2 regions of the Plantibacter sp. VKM Ac-2876 genome follow, and region 1 is predicted to be linked to the other one. Evidence: predicted binding sites of a transcription regulator. Region 1 holds the regulator's gene; the other holds the start of a gene.
What was found. Region 1 encodes LexA, which represses DNA repair genes until DNA is damaged. Its sites were predicted from a motif close to TCGAACANNTGTTCGA; they were not measured.
Positions count from the first base shown of each region.

Region 2: ITJ62_RS08465 (tyramine oxidase subunit B) is a predicted target of LexA. The motif match lies at 2,381-2,396, and genes of this name have one in related genera.

Region 1 is NZ_JADKSI010000004.1:28,226-37,855, reverse strand. It holds gene metE (5-methyltetrahydropteroyltriglutamate--homocysteine S-methyltransferase) at 1-1,849, shown strand, start outside; gene lexA (transcriptional repressor LexA) at 1,934-2,632, opposite strand; gene ITJ62_RS16680 (LysM peptidoglycan-binding domain-containing protein) at 2,904-3,296, shown strand; gene ITJ62_RS16675 (amino acid permease) at 3,386-4,846, shown strand; gene ITJ62_RS16670 (histidinol-phosphate transaminase) at 4,878-5,957, shown strand; gene sufU (Fe-S cluster assembly sulfur transfer protein SufU) at 5,992-6,429, opposite strand; gene ITJ62_RS16660 (SufS family cysteine desulfurase) at 6,426-7,733, opposite strand; gene hisB (imidazoleglycerol-phosphate dehydratase HisB) at 7,844-8,452, shown strand; gene hisH (imidazole glycerol phosphate synthase subunit HisH) at 8,449-9,084, shown strand; gene priA (bifunctional 1-(5-phosphoribosyl)-5-((5-phosphoribosylamino)methylideneamino)imidazole-4-carboxamide isomerase/phosphoribosylanthranilate isomerase PriA) at 9,170-9,630, shown strand, end outside.
Region 2 is NZ_JADKSI010000002.1:443,198-452,827, reverse strand. It holds gene ITJ62_RS08480 (SDR family NAD(P)-dependent oxidoreductase) at 1-601, opposite strand, end outside; gene ITJ62_RS08475 (phosphatase PAP2 family protein) at 755-1,363, shown strand; gene ITJ62_RS08470 (LysR family transcriptional regulator) at 1,401-2,306, opposite strand; gene ITJ62_RS08465 (tyramine oxidase subunit B) at 2,456-3,610, shown strand; gene ITJ62_RS08460 (ammonium transporter) at 3,704-4,963, shown strand; gene ITJ62_RS08455 (FAD-dependent oxidoreductase) at 4,960-6,114, shown strand; gene ITJ62_RS08450 (allantoate amidohydrolase) at 6,111-7,343, shown strand; gene ITJ62_RS08445 (HAD family hydrolase) at 7,424-8,065, shown strand; gene ITJ62_RS08440 (triacylglycerol lipase) at 8,189-9,085, opposite strand; gene ITJ62_RS08435 (ROK family protein) at 9,112-9,630, opposite strand, start outside.

The DNA.
Region 1 (9,630 bases):
GGGGTACGTGACGCGGCCGGTGATCGTGGGCCCCGTGACGTTCCTGCTGCTGTCCAAGGCGGCCGAGGGGGCCTCAGCGGGATTCGCCCCGATCGACCGACTGGAGGCGTTGCTGCCCGTCTACGCGGAACTCCTCCGGCGCCTCGCCGCTGCCGGCGCGCCCTGGGTGCAGCTCGACGAACCCGCACTCGTTTCGGAGACGTTCGACGTGCCGAGGTCGACGGTCCTCGCGGCGCTCGAACGATCGACGGCCGTCCTGTCCGCCGTGTCGGACCGCCCGTCGATCTTCGTCGCGGCTCCCTACGGCGCCTTGGGCGACGCCCTCCCGGTGCTGGCCGACTCGGGGGTCGAGGCTGTCGGTGTCGACCTCGTCCGAGGAGGCCTGCCGGACTCGTCGGCCGGACTCGCGTCGAAGACCGTCGTCGCTGGCGTGATCGACGGCCACAACGTGTGGCGCGGCGACCTCGTGGCCGCGGCCGACCTGCTCGCGAGCGCGGCGGAGCGCTTCCCTCAGCTCGCGGTGTCCACCTCGACGTCGCTCCTGCACGTCCCGCACGACGTGTCGGTGGAGACGAAGCTCGACCCCCGTCTCCGGAGCTGGCTCGCCTTTGCCGACCAGAAGGTGGATCAGATCGCGGTCCTCGCACGCGGTCTCACCCAAGGGCGTGCGTCCATCGCGGCCGAGCTCACCGCAGCGTCGGCCGCGCTCGACGATCGGCTGGCCGCGCCCGGGGTCGTCGATGCCGCCATCCGCGCACGGACGGCAGCGCTCGCACCGGCGGACTTCACCCGAGACGACTACCAGGAGCGCGCTACGGCGCAGGCGCAGGCGCTCGGCCTGCCGTTCCTCCCGACGACGACGATCGGCTCTTTCCCGCAGACCGGCGACATCCGTCGCGCCCGCGCGCAGCGGCTCGCCGGGACGCTCGACGAGGAGGCCTACGTCGCGACGATGCGCGCGGAGATCGGGCGCGTCGTGGCGCTGCAGGAGGACCTCGGCATCGACGTCGTCGTCCACGGTGAGCCCGAGCGCAACGACATGGTCCAGTACTTCGCCGAGCACCTCGACGGGTTCGCCGTGACGGAGCACGGGTGGGTGCAGTCCTACGGTTCGCGATGCACCCGTCCGTCGATTCTGTGGGGTGACGTCTCGCGGCCGGCGCCGATCACGGTCGAGTGGTCGGCCTACACGCAGTCGTTGACCACCAAGCCGGTGAAGGGCATGCTCACGGGCCCGGTGACGATCCTCGCCTGGTCGTTCGTGCGCGACGACCAACCGCTCGCCGAGACGGCGAACCAGGTCGCCCTCGCCCTGCGCGACGAGATCGCCGACCTGGAGCGGGCCGGCATCCGCATCATCCAGGTCGACGAACCAGCACTCCGCGAACTACTCCCGCTCCGGCGGGCCGACCAGGGGTGGTACCTCGACTGGTCGGTGGGCTCCTTCCGGCTGGCGACCGCGGGCGTGCGCGCCGAGACGCAGATCCACACCCACCTCTGCTACTCCGAGTTCGGTGTGGTGATCGACGCGATCCGGCGCCTGGACGCCGACGTGACGAGCATCGAGGCGGCCCGGTCTCGGATGGAGGTCGTGTCCGACATCCGGGCGAGTGGTTTCGACCACGGCATCGGCCCGGGCGTCTACGACATCCACTCGCCTCGGGTGCCGAGCGTCGCTGAGGTGACGGCGTTGCTCGAGATCGCGCTGGAGGGGATCCCGCAGCGCCAGGTCTGGGTGAACCCGGACTGCGGACTCAAGACGCGAGGGTACGAGGAGACGGTCGCCTCCCTCGCCAACATCGTCGAGGCCACGCGTGCGGTCCGCGCACGGGTCGGTGCGACCGGCTGACGTCGTCGGTCCGGCACGGACGAGGGCCGGGACGATCCACGGATCGTCCCGGCCCTCGTCGGTGTCGCGGAGCGATCCGGGCGGTCAGACCGTCCGGAGCACGGCGACGACCTTGCCGAGGACCTCGGCGTGGTCGCCGAGGATCGGTTCGAAGGCCGAGTTCCGGGGGAGCAGCCAGGTGTGACCGTCGCGCTGGCGGAACACCTTCACGGTCGCCTCCTCGTCGAGCATCGCCGCGACGATCTCGCCGTTCTCGGCGGTCTTCTGCTCGCGGATGACGACCCAGTCGCCATCGCAGATCGCGGCGTCGACCATCGAGTCGCCGACGACCTTCAGCATGAACAGACTGCCCTTGCCGACCAGCTGACGCGGCAGGGGGAAGATCTCCTCGACCTGCTGCTCGGCCGTGATCGGGATGCCGGCGGCGATGCGACCGACGAGCGGGACCATGGCTGCGTCGCCGACCGGGGGAGCGGAGTCGGGATCGCTCCCCTCGACGGCGCTCGGCAGGTCGATGAGCACCTCGATGGCGCGGGGACGGTTGGGATCGCGTCGGAGGTATCCGCTGAGTTCGAGCTGTCCGAGTTGGTGCGTGACACTCGACAGGGAGGCGAGCCCGACGGCGTCGCCGATCTCGCGCATGCTCGGCGGATACCCGCGCTGCGAGACCGAACGCTGGATGACGTCGAGGATCGCCAGCTGCTTGTCGCTCAGGCTCTTCCGTCGCCGGGTGCCGCCGATCTGGCGCTCCCGGGCTCCGTCGCCCGCCGTGTTCGCTGCCATCTTCGCTCCTGCCCTGATCGGCTGTCGGTGACCGATGTCGGTGGGTGGTGGTGTACTGCTTCCAACACTCGAAACTGTATCCGCACCAGCTCGTCCAGACAAACATCTGTTCGAGTGTGTCGCCGATCCCGCGCGTCTCAGGTACGAAGACAGGGTTGAGTATTCGAACAATCGAAGATATATTCGGAACACAGGTTCGTATCCGGCACTCCTGGTCGAGTGTCGGGTACGAGTCCTCATCACACGATGAGCACACTCTTGGAGGGTTGACATGAGCGCAGCACTGATCGGGTCCCACCGGGCGCTTCCCGCACGGACGGCGCAGGCACCGGCGTCAGACGCACCGTCCACACGCCGACTCCGCCTGACGAAGCGCGGCCGCGTCGTCTTCACCACGCTCGCCGCCATCCCGCTGGTCATCGGCGTCGCGGTCGTCGGACTCTCCGCAGGCGGTGCCGCGGCCAACACAGCGGCGGCGGGAGCCACGTTCACGTACATAACGGTCGACCCGGGCGAGTCGCTCTGGCAGCTGGCCGAGTCCATCGCGCCCGACGCCGACCCGCGCGACGTCATCGCCGAGATCATGAACCTCAACCAGCTCAGCACCGCCGGTGTCGAGCCCGGGCAGCGCCTGGCGATCCCGCAGCGGTACGCGGCCGAGTAGGCCGACAATCGGCGGGTCACTCCGCGCTGGTTCTCAGCTATCGTCGATGGCGCGGTGCAACGACGCCCGCAGCATCGTCGGAGGCAAGCATGAGTACAGACGATCGGAGCCGCTCGCTGCTCCGGAAGAAGCCGATCGCGGAGATCGAGGATGAGACCTCCGGTTCGAAGCTGTTCAAGAGCCTCGGGCTCTGGCAACTCACGGCCATCGGGGTCGGTGGCATCATCGGGGTGGGGATCTTCTCCCTCGCCGGACTCGTCGCTCATGGGAGCGAGACCTCGCCCGCTGTCGGGCCGGCCGTCCTCTTCTCGTTCCTGATCGCGGGTCTCGCCTCCGCGGCCGCGGCGTTGTCGTACGCGGAGTTCGCCGGCATGATCCCGAGAGCCGGGTCCGCCTACACCTACGGGTATGTGGCGCTCGGCGAGATCATCGGCTGGTTCATCGGCTGGGACCTGTTGCTCGAGTACATCGCGATCGTCGCGGTGGTCGCGATCGGGATCTCCGGCTACTTCGACGCCTTCCTGTCCGGCATCGGGATCCACATGCCGGCCTGGATGACCTCGACCGCCGACGAGGGGAAGGGCGGCCTCGTCAATCTCCCCGCCATCTTCGTCTGTCTCCTCGTGACCTTCATCCTGAGTCGCGGGACGAAGGCCTTCGGTCGATTCGAGCTCATCGCGGTCGGCATCAAGGTCCTGCTCATCCTGTTCATCATCGGCCTCGGGGTCTTCTACATCAACGGGGAGAACTACGATCCGTTCCTCCCCAGCGGTTTCGGGCCGGTGTTCGCCGGTGCCGCGACGGTCTTCTTCGCGGTCTTCGGATACGACGCGATGAGCACGGCGGCCGAGGAGGCGAAGGACGGCAAGAAGCACATGCCGAAGGCGATCATCCTCTCCCTCATCGTCGCCATGCTCCTGTACGTCGCGGCCACCCTCGTCCTGACCGGTATGCAGAACTACACCGACATCGACCCCACCGCCGGGTTCGCATCGGCGTTCCAGAGTGTCGGCCTGCCCGTGGTGGCGACGATCATCTCCGTGTTCGCCGTCCTGTCGATCCTCACCGTGATGCTGACGTTCCTGTTGGGCGTCACCCGTGTCTGGTTCTCGATGAGTCGTGACGGTCTCCTTCCGCGGTGGTTCTCGCGCACGGACCGGCGAGGCGTGCCGCAGCGGGTGACCTGGATCGCCGGCGGCGCTGCAGCCGTCTTCGCCGGTGTGTTCCCGATCAAGCAGGTCGCCGACCTCACGAACATCGGCATCCTGGCCGCCTTCATCGTGGTCTGCGTGTCGGTGATCGTCTTCCGGTACACGAAGCCGGACGAGCCCCGCTCCTTCCGGTTGCCGTTGATGCCGTTCGTCCCGGCGTTCGGCGTCCTGGCGTCCGGCTTCCTGATCCTGCAGTTGCACTGGGAGACCTGGCTGCGGTTCGGGGTCTGGCTCGTGATCGGTCTCATCGTGTACTTCGCCTACGGGCGACGCCACTCGCTGTTGAACCCGGCGAGCCCCCGGCACGAGGTTCTTCGTCGGGAGCGTCAGGCGGACTGAGCGCGCCGGCCGGAGTGGCTAGCATTGTGGAGTGACCGCTCTCGACGACCTCCCCATCCGCGACGACCTCCGAGGACAGCGCCCGTACGGCGCTCCCCAGGCCCTGGTGCCGGTGGCGCTCAACGTCAACGAGAACACGCACCCGATCCCTGAAGCGGTCGCGCACGACATCGTCGCCTCGCTCGCGTCGGCGGTCCTCACGGTGAACCGATACCCCGATCGCGAGTTCACGGAACTCCGCGAGGCCCTGGCGGGATACTTGGGTCACGGGGTGTCCCCGGAGCAGATTTGGGCGGGGAACGGGTCGAATGAGGTGCTGCAGCACATCCTGCAGGCCTTCGGTGGTCCCGGGCGATCACTCCTCGGGTTCACGCCGACGTACTCGATGTATCCGCTCCTGGCCGCCGGCGTCGGCACCAGGTGGATCCCCGCGACGCGCGACGCCGAGTTCGAGCTCTCGCCCGAGACCGCCGCGCGTCAGGTGGCCGAGGCGGATCCCGACCTCGTGTTCCTCTGCTCGCCCAACAACCCCACCGGAACACCGTTGTCGCTCGAGACCGTCGCCGCGGTCTACGAGGCCTCGCGGGGCATGGTGATCGTCGACGAAGCGTATGCGGAGTTCGCTCCTGACGACGAGGCGAGCGCGCTCACGCTGTTGGAGGGGCGTCCGCGCCTGATCGTCTCCAGGACGATGAGCAAGGCATTCGCCTTCGCCGGGGTCCGTCTCGGGTACCTCGCCGCCGACCCCGCGGTCGTCGACGCGCTGAGACTCGTCCGGCTCCCGTACCACTTGAGCGCCCTGACGCAGGCGGCCGCGACCGCCGCGCTCCGGCACGCCGACGAGATGCTGGCGATGGTCGACGACATCCGGACCCAGCGCGATCGCCTCGTCGTCGAGCTCGGGCGTCTCGGCTACGACCCGAAGCGGAGCGGATCCAACTTCGTGCTGTTCGGCGGCGTCGCCGATCCGCACGCGGCGTTCGAGGCGCTCTTTGCGCGGGGGATCCTGATCCGTGACGTGGGCATCCCGAACCACCTGCGGGTGACCGCGGGCACCGAAGCGGAGACGACCGCGTTCCTCGAGGCCCTGGCAGCGATCAGCCCCGCCTGACCAGCCCTCGGCCGGGCGGAGGTGGGGCGCCTGCTCACGGCAGGCGGGAGATGGCCTCCTCGGCGGCGACCCAGGGGAGCATGGCGCACTTCACGCGGGCGATGTAGCGCGAGACGCCGCTGAACGCCGCGGCGTCTCCGAACCGTTCCTCGTCGAACTCGAGCGTGCCCCGCGAGCGGATGACCGTCCGGAACTCGTCGACCAGGGCCTGGAGCTCGGCCGGTGTGAGGCCTGCCGCGAGGTCGCTCAAGCAGGAGCTCGACGCCTGCGAGATCGAGCAGCCGTGCCCCTCCCAGGCGATCGGTGCGAGACGACCGTCGGGCCCGGGATGGAGCTGCAGGGTGACCTCGTCGCCGCAGGTGGGGTTGAGCTGGTGCGACTCGGCGGCGGGCGCGTCCCGCAACCCGAAGCCGTGGCGCTGGCGGGCGTGGTCGAGGATGAGCTCCTGGTAGAGGCTCTCCAGGCCGCTCATCGGGAGGCCCCGAAGAACGGACCGACGAGGGTGGCCGCCTCGAGGAAGGCGTCGATCTCGGCCTCCGTCGTGTAGAGGTAGCTGCTCGCGCGGGTGGACGCGGTGAGGCCCAGCCGGCGGTGGAGTGGTTGCGCGCAGTGGTGCCCGACGCGCACCGCGATGCCGCGATCGTCGAAGAACTGACCGACGTCGTGGGCGTGCACTCCGGTGAGGTCGAAGCTCGCCAGCCCGGCGCGAGGTGTCCCGGCCGGCGGGCCGATGAGCGTGACGCCGGGGATGGCGGCGAGTCCGGCCGCGAGTCGCTGTCCGTAGGCCGCCTCGGTGGCGTGGACACGGTCCATGCCGACCGCTTGCAGGAACCGGACGGCGCTCGCGAGGGCGATCGCCTGCGACACCGGCTGGGTCCCGGCCTCGAACCGTTGCGGGGCGGGCAGGAACTCCGCGCCGTCGAGTGTGACGGTCGTGATCATCGACCCGCCGGTGAGGAAGGGGGGAAGGGCGTCGAGCAGCCGGCGGCGACCCCACAGGGCCCCGATGCCGTTCGGACCGAGCATCTTGTGACCGGAGAACACGAGGAAGTCGACGCCGAGGGACGCGACGTCGACGGGCAGGTGCGGGACGGACTGGCAGGCGTCGAGCACGGTCAGCGCGCCGACGCGTTCGGCGAGGGCGACGAGCTCGGAGACCGGCGCGATCGCCCCGGTGACGTTGGACACGTGTGTGAACGCGATGATGCGCGTGCGTTCGCCGATGACGTCGCCTGCGGCGTCGAGACGCAGCACGCCGTGGTCGTCGACCGGCAGGTGACGGAGGGTCGCACCGGTGCGTGCGGCGAGTTGCTGCCAGGGGATGAGGTTCGCGTGGTGTTCGAGTTCCGTGACGACGATCTCGTCACCTGGGCCGAGGCGGAATTGCTCGGCGGCGGCACCACCGAGGCCGGCGCTCGCATTCCCGATGGCCCCGGCGATGAGGTTGAGGGCTGCGGTCGCGCCGGAGGTCCAGACGAGTTCCCGCTCGTCGGCACCGATGAACGCGGCGACGGTCGCGCGCGCGTCCTCGAAGAGCTCCGTCGCTTCGGCGGCCAGGAGGTGGGCGCCACGGTGGACGGCGGCGTTCTGGTGCGTCGCGTAGTCACGCTCCGCGTCGATGACCTCGATCGGGCGTTGCGAGGTGGCGCCGGAGTCCAGATAGACGAGCGGGTGTCCGTTCATCTCCCGGGCGAGGATCGGGAACCGTTCACGGAGAGCGGCGATCTCCGTCGCGTCGAGTGGGACGGCCGGGGCGATGCTGGGTGTGGAAGTCATGACCTCTCAACGATAGGCGTCGCCACGCCCTGGTGCAGCCGCATGACGCGACGATGCCCACCCGTCGACACACGGCGTGCAGCGTCGGTGCGCTCGATACACTGGATCCCATGACCACCCAGCAGCGCACGGCCCGGATCCAGCGCGCGACGAGCGAGTCCAGCATCGAGCTGGAATTGAACCTCGACGGCACCGGCACGAGCAGCATCGAGACCTCCGTCCCGTTCTACAACCACCTGCTCACGGCCTTCGCGAAGCACTCGCTGACCGACCTGACCGTCCGTGCGACGGGCGATGTCGACATCGACGTCCACCACACGGTCGAGGACGTCGGTATCGTCCTGGGCCAGGCGATCCGTCAGGCGCTCGGCGACAAGGCCGGCATCTCGCGGTACGGCGACGCGCTGGTCCCGCTCGACGAGGCGCTCGTGCAGGCCGTGGTCGACATCTCCGGTCGTCCGTACCTCGTGCACGGCGGGGAACCGGCCGGATTCGAGTTCCACCTCATCGGCGGGCACTTCACGGGTTCGATGGTGCGTCACGTCTTCGAGGCGATCACCTTCAACGCGGGCCTCACCGTGCACGTGAACGTCCTCGGCGGTCGCGATCCGCACCACATCGCCGAAGCGGAGTTCAAGGCGTTCGCGCGGGCCTTCCGGCAGGCGAAGGCGTTCGACCCGCTGGTCCAGGGCATCCCGTCGACGAAGGGCGCGCTGTGAGTGCACGCCCGTCGGTGGTCGTCCTCGACTACGGCTCCGGCAACGTGCACTCCGCCGTCAAGGCCCTCGAGCTCGCCGGCGCCGACGTCGTGCTGACGGGCGACCGCCAGGCCGCCCAGGCCGCCGACGGTCTCGTCGTGCCGGGGGTCGGTGCCTTCGATGCGGTGATCGGCGCCCTCCGTTCTTCCCACGGCGACGAGGTGATCGACCGTCGTCTCGCGGGAGGCCGTCCCGTCCTCGGCATCTGCGTGGGGATGCAGGTCATGTTCGAGCGTGGTTTGGAGCGCGGTTCCGAGGCCGAGGGCCTGGGGGAGTGGCCCGGCGCGGTCACGGAACTCGAGGCGCCCGTACTACCGCACATGGGCTGGAACACGGTGTCGCCGGACGCGGGGTCCGTGCTTTTCGACGGCCTCGCCGACGAGCGCTTCTACTTCGTCCACTCCTATGCCGCACAGCAGTGGACCCTCAAGGTCATGCCGCCGTTCCCCGAGCCGCGCCTCACCTGGGCGACCCACGGGGTGCCGTTCCTCGCGGCCGTCGAGAACGGTCCGCTGTCAGCGACGCAGTTCCACCCGGAGAAGTCGGGCGACGCCGGTATCCGCCTGCTGTCCAACTGGCTCGGCACCCTATAGCCGACTAGGATCTGGTGCTTGTGCCACGAGGCATGCTGTGTGCCGGGAACCGAGGGGCTCGCAGCTCCCGAAGAGACGGTGGATCATGAACGAGTTCAACACGACGGCCGGCCTGACGCTGCTCCCCGCGATCGACATCGTGGACGGCAAGGCCGTCCGGTTGACGCGCGGCGAGGCCGGTTCGGAGACGAACTACGGCGAGCCCGTCGACGCGGCCCTGGACTGGGCTCGTCAGGGGGCGGAGTGGATCCACCTCGTCGACCTCGACGCCGCGTTCGGTCGTGGCGACAACCGGTCGATCATCCGCAAGGTCATCTCGAAGGCGCGCGGCGTCAACATCGAACTGTCGGGCGGCATCCGCGACGACGCCTCCCTCGAGCAGGCGCTCGAGACGGGCGTCGCACGCGTGAACCTCGGGACCGCGGCGCTCGAGAACCCCGAGTGGGCCGCGAGCGTCATCGCCCAGTACGGCGAGGCGATCGCGGTCGGCCTCGACGTCCGTGGCACGACGCTCGCCGCTCGCGGCTGGACGCAGGACGCCGGCGA
Region 2 (9,630 bases), on a different contig from region 1:
CACCGGCGTGGCGTTCGACGGGGATCCACCCGGGTGCGACCAGGTTCACGGTGATCCCGGACGGTCCGAGTTCCCGAGCCCACGAACGGGTCAGGCCGAGCTGCGCCCCCTTCGCCGCGACGTAGGCGGACATCCCCGGCAGGGCCCGCTCGAACATGTCGGATCCGATCTGGATGATCCGGCCGAATCGTTGCTCGCGCATGTGTGGGACGGCCGCCCGCACCAGCAGTGTCGGGCTCTTGACGAAGAAGTCCAACTGGGCGAGGTGGTCGTCCCAGTCGAGGTCGTCGATCGCCACCGTCGGTTGCGGCCCGGTGGCGTTGGCGACCAGGACCGCGATCGGACCCGCGGTTCCCGTGATGTGTCCGACGAGTGAGGCGACGGCTTCCTCGTCCGTCACGTCCGCGCTGAACGCGTCGGCGGCACCGCCGGCCTGGCGGATGGACTCGACGACCTTCGCGGCCTGGTCCGCCCCGGAGCGGTAGTTCACGGCGACGAAATAGCCCTCGGACCCGAGTCGCCGGGCGATCCCCGCGCCGAGGCCTCTGGAAGCACCGGTCACCAATGCGACCCGTTGTCCTGCGAACGCGAGTGACGTCATACCGTTCCTCTGCTGATGGCGTGCGTGCTGGAACACGAACGCCGGCTGATCGATGTTGCGGGTGGCCACGGCACGCGTGAATGCATCCGGTTCCCACGCGTTCACGAGGATACCTGTCTGCATCCTGCGGGCCGCGGGCACTACTGTCATGGGGTGCAGTCGCCGTCGCATCCCAACCGCAGCCTCCGTCTGGCCCAGGTGATATCCGAGGTCTTCGGCCCGGCGCCGCTCCTCACGTTCGCGCTCGTCCAAGCCGGCATCACCACCGGCGTGCGGGGCCTCTGGACGGCTCTGCTCGGAGCGCTGCTCATCGCCGTGCTGCCCTACGCGGCGCTCATCCTGCTGGCACGGACCGGCCGGGTGAGCGGAAGGTTCGTCGCCGATCGGCGGCAGCGAGGACCGATCCTCGCCTGCGTGCTGGCGTCGGTCGTGCTCGGCGTCTCGCTGCTGGTGTGGCTCGGCGCCGGCGCCCAGCTGTTGGCGGTCGGTATCGCCTCGATCATCGGCCTGTTGGTCGTGACCGCGGTGAACCTCGTCTGGAAGCTCTCGATCCACTCCGCCATCGCGGCCTTCGTCGGCGTCCTGCAGTTCAGCTGCTTCCCGGCTCCCATCGCGACGATGCTGCTGCTGGTGCCTGCGGCCGTCGGATGGGCCCGTGTCAGGGAGAGAGCGCACACCCCGCTCCAGGTCCTCGCCGGGTACGTGAGCGGCGTCGCCGTGTTCCTCTGCTACCTGCCGATCCTCGCCGCCTTGGCGGGGTAGATCCGTCGCTCGCAGAGTCCCGGGACCGGGCTGCCCTTCACCCGAGCTGGGCGGCCGCGTCGCGGAGACACGCGATGAACGCGTCGTGGACCGGGCTCTCGTCCGCCCGTTCCTGACGAGCGGCCAGCAGGCGTGTCGTCGGCGACCCGGCGAGCGGCACGACGACGATCGACGGCGGCACCAGCTGCCGCACCGACTCGGGCAGGATCGTCGTACCGACGCCGGCCGCGACGAATCCGAGGGCGGTCTCCTGATGGACGACCTCCTCGACCACCTGGGTCCGACTCGACGTGCCGAGGATCTCCGCGACGCGGTCCACGAATCCCGGCATGAGCGCCCGCGGGTAGGAGATCATCGGGACCTCCATGAGCTCGTGCGCGGTGACCTCGGGTCGGCCCGCCAGTGCATGACCGACCGGGAGGCACGCCACGAGACGCTCCTCGAAGACGACCTCGGTCGTGAGCGCGGGGGAGCTGTCGGATGGCGTCTGCGGGACCTCGTCACGGACGATCCCGACGTCGAGCGTGCCGTCGCGGAGCCGGTCGAACTGCTCTCCTGAGGTCAACGGCACCAGGCGCAGCGTCACCCCGGGGCGGCTCGCCCGGAACAGCTGCACGACGCCGGGGAGGACCGTGTAGTTGGCCGAACTCACGAACCCCGCGGTGAGCTCCCCGGCGAGACCGTCGACGAAGTCGCGCATCTCACCCCGGACCGTGTCGAGCTCCTCGACGATGTGTCGTGCCCGCGCCTGGAGATGTCGTCCAGCGGGGGTCAGCGCCACCCGCCTCGTCGAACGGTCGAACAGTGCGGTGCCGACCTCCTGCTCGAGTCGTGCGACCTGGACGCTCAGCGGTGGCTGCGACATGTGCAGCCGTCGGGCGGCGCGACCGAAGTGGAGCTCCTCGGCGACGGCGAGGAAGTAGCGCAGCTGGCGGAGCTCCATCCCATCGACGATACGACCCTCGTATTACCGCGCTGTTTCGTCCAGATTGCGAGCGAAACGCTCTCAATCGAGGTTCGAATCGGTATTTGACCAGGAGGATCGCGACCGTGTTCGCTGAGGACCACAGACCCCGACCTGGAGGACCTCCCGTGACCGCAGACGCTTCCCCGAACACCCGGATCGACATGCTCTACCTGAGCGAACCGGAGGTCATCGCCGCCGGCATGAAGGACATGGCCCACTGCATGGAGGTCATGGAGGAGGTGTTGGTGCTCGTCGCGAAGGGTGACTACCGGATGGCCGGCCCGACCGCCAACTCGCACGGAGCACCGATCGGGTTCCCCGCCACCTCACCGTTCCCCGGTATGCCACTCGATGCCGCAGACCGCCGGTTCATGGCGATGCCCGCCTACCTCGGCGGACGCTTCGACACCGCCGGCGTCAAGTGGTACGGCTCGAACGTCGACAACCGCGAGCGGGGCCTCCCGCGCTCCATCCACCTCATCGTGCTCAACGACAAGGACACCGGTGCGCCCTACGCGATCATGTCCGGCAACCTCGAGAGCGCCTACCGCACCGCTGCCGTGCCGGGAGCCGCCGCGAAGCTCCTGGCGCCGGTGGACGCCAAGTCGCTCGGCATCATCGGGCCCGGCGCCATGAACAAGAGCGCCCTGCACGCCATGACCACCGCCCGTCCCTCGCTCGACACCATCCGCATCCACGGGCGCCGACGGTCGACCTCCGAGGCGTTCGCCGACTACGTCCGCGAGCACTACCCGCAGTTCACGACGATCGAGATCGCCGAGACGGTCGAGGCCGCCGTGCGTGACTCGGACATCGTCTCCGAAGCCGTCACCGGCCTGGTCGGGTCGGAGAACTACCCGTTCATCGACGGCGACTGGATCAAGCCCGGCGCGTTCCTCAGCCTGCCCGCCAATCTGCGCATGGACAAGGAGTACACCCTCTCCGGCAAGGCGCGCCTCATCGCCGACGCGAAGAAGATCTACGAGGCGTGGGCCGAGGAGTACCCTGCGCCGTCGCACGAGACCGCGTTCGGGATGATCGGCCTCTACTGGCAGGACCTCATCGGGACCGGCGAGCTCGACGAGTCCCGCGTGGTCAACATCGGAGACGTCTTCGACGGGAACGCCGTCGGGCGCGAGTTCCCCGAGCAGCCGGTGCTCTTCAGCGTCGGTGGGATGGGCGTCGAGGACGTCGCGTGGGCGAAGACGATCTACGAGAACGCCGTCGAGCAGGGGATCGGCACGAAGCTCAACCTCTGGGAAGCCCCAGACCTGGCCTGACCGCCGACCGGCACCGAGCACCGACACCTGTTCCACCCGAACCCGACGCTGTGGCCGCCCGGCCGCTGTGCACCTCGAACGATGGAGTGATTTGTGGACGCTGGAAACGTCGCCTGGATCCTGACGAGCTCGGCTCTTGTCGCCCTCATGATCCCGGCCCTGGCTCTGTTCTACGGCGGGATGGTCTCGTCCCGCCGCATCCTCAACATGATGATCATGTGCTTCGGCGGGGCCAGCCTCGTCGCGCTGCTCTGGGTGGCCTTCGGGTACTCGCTCGTCTTCGGTGACTCCGTCGGCGGGCTCGGACTCATCGGGAACCCGTTCGAGTTCGCGGGGCTCGACCAGGCACTCGTCGACGACCCCGATGCCGGCATTCCCCTCGCACTCTTCGCGGCATTCCAACTGCTGTTCGCCGGAGTGACGACGGCACTCGTCGCCGGTGCTGCCGCCGGTCGCATGAAGTACGGCGCGTGGTTGTTGTTCGCCGGGCTCTGGGCGACGCTCGTGTACTTCCCGGTCGCGCACTGGGTGTTCGCCTTCTCGAACGACACGGCGACCGGTGGATGGATCGCGAACACCCTCGGTGCCGTCGACTTCGCCGGCGGGACGGCCGTGCACATGAACGCCGGCGTCGCGGCGCTCGCACTGGCCCTGGTGCTCGGCAAGAGCAAGGACTGGGGTGGCAAGCTCCGTCCGCACAACCGCCCGCTCGTCCTCGTCGGCGCCGGGTTGCTCTGGATCGGCTGGTACGGATTCAACGCCGGCTCGGCGCTGGCAGCCGGCAATGCGGCGAGCGTCGTGTTCCTCAACACCACCGTCGCCGCCTGTGCCGGCCTCATCGGCTGGTCCATCGTCGATCGACTCCGCCACGGAGCGGTCACGAGCCTCGGCAGCGCATCGGGGATCATCGCCGCCCTCGTGGCGATCACCCCCGCCTGCGGCGCCGTCTCGCCCATCGGTGCCATCATCATCGGGGCCATTGCGGGCGTCGTCTGCTGCCTCGCCATCGAGTGGAAGTTCCGGCTCGGGTTCGACGACTCCCTCGACGTCGTCGGTGTCCACCTCGTCGGCGGCATCATCGGGACGCTCCTCATCGGGGTGTTCGCGACGGATGCGGCACCGAACGGACGCTCCGGCCTGCTCTACGGCGGCGGGTTCGAACTGCTCGGCGTGCAGACGATCGCGACCGTCGCGGTCCTCGCCTATTCGTTCATCGTCACCTGGGCGATCGCGAAGCTGATCCAGATCACCATCGGTCTGCGGATCCCCGAGGAGCACGAGGTCGCCGGGATCGACGAGCACGCCCACGCCGAGCGCGCCTACGAGGACGAAGACCTGGAAGCACGCGCATGACGAGCGTCATCGTCGTCGGAGCCGGGCTCGCCGGTGCTGCGGCGGCCTGGCGCCTCGCCCAGGCCGGGCACGACGTCACCGTCCTCGAGCGGAGTCGCCCGGCCAACGAGTGGGGATCGTCCCACGGATCAGCCCGGATCTTCCGCTACGCCTACCCGGAGGCGTCGTACACCCGTCTCGTCCTCGCGGCGGCATCTGGGTGGGACGAGCTCGGCCTGGAGCACGGGCGTCCACTGATCACGCCGACGGGGGCGCTCGACTTCGGGACGACCCGTCGCCCGGAGCACCTCGCGTCGGTGCTGGCCGAGCACGGCATCGATCACGAGCTGCTGTCGCGAGACGAAGCCAGAGCCCGTTGGGACATCGGCTTCGACACGCCCACCCTGTGGCATCCGGGAGCCGGCGTGATCGACGCGGAACAGGCGGTGATGGCGATGCTCGAATCCGCCGTCCGCGCCGGGGCCACGGTCCTGAACGATCGGCCGGTCGAGCGGGTCGAGCGGACTGCCACCGGGTACCGGGTGCTCGGGTATCAGGGGAGTGCGTTCGATGCGGAGCAGGTGGTGGTCGCAGCCGGCGGCTGGCTTCCGGACCTCCTCGGCGACCTCGCGCTGCCGGGTGGGTTCCTCGACGCGTTCCCGGCGCTCGAGGTCCGCCAGGAGCAGGCGTACCACTTCCCGTATCAGGACCGGATCGGCGTCGACGTGGAAGACCCGGCGCGATCCGGTTCAGTGTGGCCCACCTTCATCCACAAGTCCGAGCGGATGCAGGTCTACGGACTCCCCGGAGGGCGTGACGCCGATTGGCGTGGTCAGAAGGTCGCCGAGTACAACGGTGGCAGGCGCATCCCCTCGGCCGCCGATCACGACGGCGTCGTCGACGACGCGAACCGCCGACGGGTCGTCGCGTACGTCCGCGAGTTCCTCCCGAGCCTCGTCCCGGAACCGTATGCGGAGACGACCTGCCTGTTCACGAACACCCCGACGGAGGACTTCGTCATCGACCGTGTCGACGGGATCACGGTCCTGGCGCCCTGCTCCGGCCACGGTGCCAAGTTCGCCCCGCTCATCGGCGAATACGCCCTCGCGCTGATCGAGGGCCGAGACGCTGTGCCGGCGATGTTCCGTCCGAGCCTGGCAGCCGTCCGGTGACCCGCGACACCGTGGTCTCGCTCCTGGACGAGATCGCGGGGATCGGTCGGGATCAGCGTCGGGGAGGCTACTCGAGGCCTGTCTACTCCACCGCCGAACTCGAGCTGCGGGAGTGGTTCGTCGGTCAGGCCGAGCGCCGTGGCCTCGACGTGGACATCGACGGCAACGGGGTCATCCGCGCCTGGTGGCACGTGCCGTCACGTTCGACGACGGGTGCGGTGGTCACCGGGAGTCACCTCGACTCGGTTCCCGGCGGAGGCGCCTACGACGGACCACTCGGGGTCGCATCGGCGTTGGTCGCGATCGATCGTCTGCGCTCGCGAGGCTTCGAGCCGACCCAACCTATCGTCGTCGCGGTCTTCCCGGAGGAGGAGGGCTCGCGCTTCGGGGTCGCATGCCTCGGCTCGCGTCTCCTCACCGGTGCGATCAGTCAGGAGCGGGCGCTGGCCCTGCGCGACGTGGAGGGGGACACGTTCGCCGAGGTCCTCGCCCGTAATGGTGTCGATCCGCGGGGTGTTGGTCCAGATCCCGCCGGGCTCGGAGCGATCGACGCGTTCGTCGAGCTCCACGTCGAGCAGGGTCGGGCGCTGGTCGACCTCGAACGCCCGGTCGCGATCGGCTCGAGCATCCTGGGGCATGGACGGTGGCGGGTGTCGATCCGCGGTGAAGGGAACCATGCGGGGACGACCCTCATGCCGGATCGACGGGACCCGCTCGTCGCGGCAGCGCGGATGATCACCGAGATCCGCAGGATCGGACGGGCGACGCCGGGCGCTCGGGCGACCGTCGGCCGGGTGCTCCCGTTGCCGGGAGGCACGAACGTGATCGCGTCGAGCGTGGACTTCTGGATCGACGTCCGTCATCCCGACGACGTCGTGACCGCCGCGATCGTGGCGGCGATCACCGAACGCCTGTCGCTGGTCGCAGCGGAGGAGGGATGCGTGGCCGCGATCACCGAGGAGTCGTTCAGTGCCACGACCGACTTCGACCCGTTCCTCCGCGGGCGCCTCGAACGCATGCTGCCGGAGGCGCCCGTGCTCGGTACCGGAGCGGGGCACGACGCCGGAGTGCTCGGGTCGCACGTGCCGACCGCGATGCTCTTCGTCCGGAACCCGACCGGCGTCTCCCATTCGCCGGAGGAGTACGCCGAGGACGCCGATGCCGAGGCCGGTGCCGTGGCACTCGCGGACGTCCTGGAGGGACTGGCGGTCGGCGTCGGGCCCACTTGAGCGGGAGCCACCGGCCTCGTCGGATCCGGCCGATGTCGGCCGACCGTGTGAGACTCGATCTCGTGCACGAGAACGTATCCATGACCATCGACGCGGTGTGCTGGGACTGGAACGGCACGCTCCTCGACGACGTCGATGTGGCGCTTGCCGCGATGAACACCGTTCTCCGGCAGCGGGGTCTTGCCGAGATATCCGACCAGGAGGCGTATCGGGCCGTGTTCGGCTTCCCCATCCGGGGTTTCTACGCCCGGCTCGGTGTCGATGCAGCCGACTTCCTGGAGGCGGCCGACGAATACCTCGCGCTGTTCGCGGCCGGTGTGGGATCGGCGTCGCTCCAACCCGAAGCGCGCGAGACCCTTGCGGCGATCGACGTGCTCGGCATCGAGCAGGTCCTCATCTCGGCGACCCCGGAGGCCACCCTCGAGCGTCAGCTGGCTCCCCACTCGCTGCACCGTCACTTCGCACACGTCCACGGCATCACCGATGTCTATGCGGCGTCGAAGGAGCATGTCGTGACGGCGTGGTTGGAGGACTCGGGCCATGATCCCCGGCGCGTGATGATGGTCGGCGACACCAATCACGACGAGGAGATCGCCGAAGCACTCCACGTGCGGTTCCTCCGGTTCGGTAGCGGACACCAGGACCCACCCTTGCACCGACGTCATCCGGTCATCGACCGACTGGACGAGGTCGTCGACAGACTCACCCGCTCGCGACGGTGATCTCGGCATTGCGCCCGCCTGGCGCACCGAGCTGTCTCAGTCCGGCAGGTGGGCGTGCTGCCCGTCGTTGGTCAGGATGGTGAGGACTTCGACAGGATCCGAGGGACGAAGGCCTCGGTCGGCTCAGGAGTTGAGCGCCTCGTCGACCACGGCGAAGACCTCGGGATCCCAGGTGAGCGCGCGCTCCCACGGGAGGTCGAAGGCGTCGGCGAAGAAGATGCTGTGGACGTCGTCCTCGAAGGAACGGCGGACCACGCGGGGGAGGACGTCGACCGGGACGTCATCGGCTCGGGCGCTTCGCAGGGCCACCAGACCGTCGTGTGGCCACAGCTGCCGGGGTTCGGCTGCCGTGTGGAAGTGACCCGCCCCGACTGCGGTGACGGCGACGTCATCGAGGAACCCTCGCTGTGTCGTGTTCCACTCGCGTAGGAACCGGCGCGAGACCTCGTCGGCAGCGCCCTGTGAGTGCTCGGCGGCATAGCCGCTCGAGCGCGCGAGGATCGTCGTGGTCCCCTCGTCACCGTGGGCGTCGTGGACCGAGACCTCACCGGTGAGCACGTCGCCGAGGAGCGATCCCTCCCATGGGGTGCCGAGGGTGACGAGCCGGCCGATCGACGGGCCGGCGCCGCGCAACTCGCGGATCGCGGCACGAGAGAAGAGACCGCCCATGGAGTGGGCGACGAGGTCGATACTCGCGAAGCCGTGTTCGTCGGACAGCCACCGCAGGAACGCGGCCAGGCCGGCTCCGCCGGCGTCGATCCCACCGACGGCGTTGACGGTCACCTCGGCGGGCAGCACGATCGGGACGTCGGCGAACCCCTGCCAACCCGTGTCCTCGTGCACCTCCCCGGCACCGATCCGTGCCGGAGCGGTGAAGACCGGGACCTCCCGCCCGAGCAGGTGCGCTCTCAGTGCGGTGAGGGTGTTCCCGGCGGCGAGGCCGGAGCCGGCGGCATGGTCCGGACCCGTGAACGGGGTCACGGCCGCACCCCCTGACACGAGGACGATCGCATCGGCCATGGTGCTCCTTCCGGCTGGCTACGACGTCAGCGTACTGGTCGGGCGAGATCGATCCGCAGCGCATTCCGACGCACGTCGTCGATCGCGCTCGCGACCGCGCCCTGCGCCACCATGTCGGCGCCGAGTTCCGACGCGACGAGCTGGGGTGGTTCAGCGCTCATGTAGCCGGGGATGCGCTCCGACGCGACCTCGAGCAGCTGCGACATCGACGGGGAGATCCCACCGGCGAACACGATGCGCTCCACGTCGAGCAACCCGCCCAGGATGGCGCTCATCCGCGCGATACGATCACCCATCCGGCGCACCAGGTCGAGTGCGACGGTGTCGCCCTGGTCCGCCGCAGCGAGGACCGACTGCGCGTCCACCTGCGAGACCGGTATGCGGCTGAGCGGGCTGCTCTCCGGAAGTCCGCCGCTCTCGCGGTACTCGCGACCCCAGTCGCGCAGGAGCGCGGCGATGCCTCGCGACGAACCGACGCCGTCGACGAGGTCGAGGAGGTGCAGCTCGCCCGCCCGACCGCGACCGCGCACGAGACGACCGTCGAC